Regions from separate parts of the Lactococcus sp. genome, predicted to be linked through region 1. Evidence: predicted binding sites of a transcription regulator. Region 1 holds the regulator's gene; the other holds the start of a gene.
What was found. The regulator CtsR, encoded in region 1, represses protease genes until heat stress. The targets are predictions, from matches to a motif close to TTGGTCAAAAAAGGTCAAANA.

Region 1 (2,482 bases):
GTTGTAATGTTTATATTTATAACGGCTTCCCTTAGCATAAAGTCCCATCAAGTGCATCAGTTTTCCAACACGTTTCGTGTTGGTCAAAATACCAGTATTCAGAGAGGATTTCTCGTTCCACTTGTTGTTTTGAAGGACGACGATGCATGTATTCATAGAAACCTGAGCGAGAAACCTTAAGAACTTTTACTGCATGCTTAATTTTTATCTTCCCATGATGTTTCAAGAGAAATTCAAAACGTTTTACTTGCTTCGCTTCAAGAAGACCCGGAACTTTTTTAGAAGTTCAAGTTCCTCCTGAAGATAACGATTTTCTTTCTCTAACAATTTAATCTTATGTTGGGCATCAGCTAGGGCTGTCCCATTGCCTGGAAAAGCACTTTCTCCATATTCTTCAACTTCTTGAACCCAGCGATAAAGACTATTGGCATGAACCTCAAGCTCTTGGCTGACTTCTTTAACAGAGTAACCCTCTTCAAGAATGAGTTTTACTGCAGAATTTTTAAATTGTTTATCGAATTTTCTTCTTGCCATAATAAACCTTTCCACGATTTCTCTTAACTTTGTGTCTAGTTTATTATAACCTTTCCAATTTCTACTTGGATAAAAAGTCTAACTTTTGGGGTGCACATCAAGTAACGGTTTTTTTATTTTTTTCTATTACAAAAACTTCTTTCTAACCAAATGCTCAGTTGCTGAAAAACGCTATTTTTGGTAAAAAAAGTATTTTTTAGGTATAATAGTCAGTAATAGTCAAAGATTATTTAGAAAATGGATAAAAGAAAGGATGGATCGATGGCAGGTCAAAAAAACACATCAGATATTATTGAAGCTTATCTGAGACAACTCCTAGAAGAAGCACAGGTTATTGAAATAAAACGGGCTGATTTAGCTAATCAATTTGACGTAGTTCCAAGTCAGATTAATTATGTTATTAAAACTCGTTTTACAGCCTCTAAAGGTTTTGATGTAGAATCAAAACGTGGTGGCGGTGGTTACATCAAAATTGTAAAATATCAATATTCCGCTCGTCATGAATTTTTAACGGCCCTTTATCAAAAGGTTCCAGCAAATCTCTCAAGTAAGGCTGCTCATGACATCGTTCAACTTCTTTTTGATGAAAAAGTACTGACAGAACGTGAAGGGAATTTACTATTGCTCGTAATCACTGACGGAGCCATCAGTCCCTTTACTCGTGGTATAATGATGAAAAGTATAATAAACAGATTGGATCGTGACGATGAAATTTGAAAATGTAAAATATACACCAACGCTGGACCGAATTTTCGAGAAAGCAGCAGAATATGCCCACCAATATCAATACGGTACGATTGAAAGTGCTCATTTATTGGCAGCAATGGCTACTACTTCAGGCTCAATTGCTTACAGTATTCTTGCTGGAATGAATGTTGATTCTTCAGACTTACTGATTGATTTGGAAGATTTATCTAGCCATGTCAAAGTGAAACGTTCTGAATTACGTTTCTCTCCTCGCGCAGAAGAAGTGGTTACTGTAGCTAGCTTTTTGGCAGTTCATAATAATGCAGAAGCAGTAGGAACAGAGCACTTGCTTTATGCATTACTTCAAGTCGAAGATGGTTTTGGTCTTCAACTTTTGAAGTTACAAAAAATCAACATTGTTTCTTTGCGAAAAGAAATTGAAAAAAGAACAGGACTTAAAGTTCCAGAAAACAAAAAAGCTGTAACACCAATGTCCAAACGTAAGATGGCAAAAGGGGTAGCAGAGAATTCAAGTACACCAACTTTGGATTCAGTTTCTTCAGATTTAACTGAAGCTGCTCGTTCAGGAAAGCTTGACCCAATGATTGGTCGGGAAGCAGAAGTTGACCGTTTGATTCATATTCTTAGTCGTAGAACAAAAAATAACCCTGTTTTAGTTGGTGAACCTGGTGTTGGTAAATCAGCAATAATCGAGGGATTGGCTCAAAGAATTGTCAACGGCCAAGTACCTATCGGTTTGATGAATAGCCGGATTATGGCCCTAAATATGGCAACTGTTGTTGCTGGTACAAAATTTAGAGGTGAATTTGAAGACCGCTTGACAGCAATTGTTGAAGAAGTAAGTGCTGACCCAGATGTCATCATTTTCATTGATGAATTGCATACAATTATTGGTGCTGGCGGGGGCATGGACTCGGTCAATGATGCAGCAAATATTTTAAAACCAGCCCTTGCACGTGGTGATTTTCAAATGGTTGGGGCAACGACTTATCATGAATACCAAAAATACATTGAAAAAGATGAAGCATTAGAACGTCGTTTGGCAAGAATCAATGTTGATGAGCCAAGCCCAGATGAAGCGATTGCTATCTTACAAGGGTTACGTGAAAAATTTGAAGATTATCATCAAGTAAAATTTACTGACCAAGCGATTAAAAGCGCTGTGACACTTAGTGTTCGGTACATGACCAGCCGCAAATTGCCTGATAAAGCCATCGACTTGCTTGATGAAGCAGCGGCA
Region 2 (2,482 bases), on a different contig from region 1:
TCAATCGTCTGAGAGAATATTTGCCAAATTTAAAATCTATCCGAAGTTTTTTGGAAGATGGAGAATGGTTGGGAGCAATTCCTGAGCTAAAAGTAACTTTGGCGGAGGGACAGACATTTACAGTGGAGTTACAACTTAAAGCTGTGGAGCAGTATTTGGCTTATATTCAGCGTAGTATTTTAATGAATTACAAAAAACAGCGTGGAACAAATCATTTTATCGGTGTGCCTGTGCGTGAAATAGTTCAAGATTACGATAAAAAATTCAGTCATCAAGTTTCTGGGCAGGTTATTTCTCAAATCATTCGTGCAAAAGACATGAGAGGCAAGGATTGGTTCCCACATTTGGATGCAATCGTGGATGGACTTGAAGAGAGTTTAATTGATTTGATTGAAGGGTATGTGGAACAACTGCAGGAAAAATATGAGGATGTTTATCTGATTCGTAATGATGAACGTACAAATGGCTTAAAATTGCATGAATTTGTGGCTGACGGGGGGCATTATGCAGGTTTCATGCCTGACTTTGTGTTATATTTAGGCTCGTTTGGTGAGATTGTACAGGTCTATATCGAACCTAAAGGAGAGCAACTTTTAGAGCGAGACCAATGGAAAGAGGACTTGCTTCAATCATTAAATAGATCAGAAGTTCTGGTGGAAGATGATAATGTTCGACTTCTGGGTGTCCATTTTTATGTCAATGGGGATGCGCGCGGTGTCAGAGATGAGTTACGAAAAAGAGTATTGTAATCAAAAATATTGGCAAAATGCTAAATCTCAAATAAAATAGACACTAAAATACGAGTAAGGAGCGTCTTTCAAAATGTAGAAAACACCTTTTTGAAACAGGCGCTTGTGGAATGCGATCAACTTGTGCTGTTGATTTTATGTTTTCTCAAAATATGGGTTCTCTAAGTTCAAATGAAGTAAAAGAGTTAAAAAAGAGATGGCTCATTTATTATCTGAAAATCAATTAATTTTCCAAAATGCGGGGATTTCCAATTTATCAATTTAGTATAATTTCAGAAACCCTGATGGAAGCCTTGTTGCAAGCATTGTTTATCCCTAAAATAACTTATTTACTTATAAATATTAAAACTACTGACAAAAAATCTGTCAGTAGTTTTTGTATATAATAAAAGTCAAAAAAACGAATCAAAAAGTTTGACCATTACTGACCAATGTATTATAATTAGAATGTAGTGAGAAAAAGATAACAATCACTACCAACTATGAAATCGAAATGAGGTGTTTTTATGGACATCGAAAAAATGACAACAACGATGCAAAAAGCACTTGGTTCAGCGCAACAAATTGTGCAAGTTCGTCATCACCAAGTGATTGAAGTTCCACATTTATGGCGAATTTTTGTTCAACCCAATAGTTTTGGGGCGAACTTTTATAAAGACCTAGGCATTGATCTAAATGACTTTACAAATTTAATTGAAAAAGAAATTGACAAAATTAATTCGGTAGAAGGTTCAAATATTACTTATGGTCAAAACCTAAGTCCAGATTTGTTCCAAGTATTTACTGAAGCAGACAAAATTGCGCAAAAAATGGGCGATGAATACCTATCAACTGAGATTATTCTCCTTGCCCTCTTTGAATTAAAACAAAATCCATTGACCGAGTATTTGGTCAGCCATGGACTAACAAAAGCAAAAGCGCAAGCTGCGATTGAAAAATTACGTGGAGGTGATAAAGTGACCAGTCAAAATGCAGAAGAAACATACAAAGCACTTGAAAAATATGGGGTGGATCTCGTTGCTCAAGTTAAATCAGGCAATCAAGATCCCGTCATTGGACGTGATGAAGAAATTCGGGATGTCATTCGAGTGCTTTCTCGTAAAACAAAAAATAATCCCGTTCTTATTGGTGAACCTGGGGTTGGTAAAACAGCCATTGTCGAAGGATTGGCACAAAGGATTGTCAGAAAAGACGTTCCTGAAAATCTAAAAGATAAAACAATCTTTTCGCTGGATATGGGTGCCTTGATTGCAGGTGCAAAATATCGTGGTGAATTTGAAGAACGCTTGAAAGCTGTTCTCAATGAAGTAAAAAAAGCTGATGGACAAATTATCCTGTTCATTGATGAACTTCATACGATTGTCGGTGCTGGTAAAACAGAAGGTTCAATGGACGCTGGTAACCTTTTGAAACCAATGCTTGCGCGCGGGGAACTCCATTTGATTGGGGCAACTACCTTGGATGAATATCGTAAATACATGGAAACAGATAAAGCACTTGAACGTCGTTTCCAAAAGGTATTGGTTACTGAACCTACCGTTGAAGATACAATTTCAATCTTGCGTGGTCTAAAAGAACGTTTTGAAATTCACCATGGAGTGACCATTCATGATAATGCTTTAGTTGCAGCAGCTACATTGTCAAATCGTTATATTACAGACCGTTTCTTACCAGATAAAGCCATTGACTTAATTGATGAAGCCAGTGCAACGATTCGGGTGGAAATGAATTCA

Region 2: a site for CtsR is predicted at 1,161-1,181, ahead of clpB (ATP-dependent chaperone ClpB). Genes of this name have one in related genera too.

Annotation. Positions count from the first base shown of each region.
Region 1 covers NZ_JAVXIY010000002.1:355,484-357,965, reverse strand. Annotated here, with positions in the region: partial or broken gene RSC39_RS03520 (transposase) at 1-534, opposite strand, end outside; gene RSC39_RS03515 (CtsR family transcriptional regulator) at 796-1,251, shown strand; gene RSC39_RS03510 (ATP-dependent Clp protease ATP-binding subunit) at 1,241-2,482, shown strand, end outside.
Region 2 covers NZ_JAVXIY010000009.1:89,937-92,418, reverse strand. Annotated here, with positions in the region: gene RSC39_RS10035 (DEAD/DEAH box helicase family protein) at 1-749, shown strand, start outside; gene clpB (ATP-dependent chaperone ClpB) at 1,256-2,482, shown strand, end outside.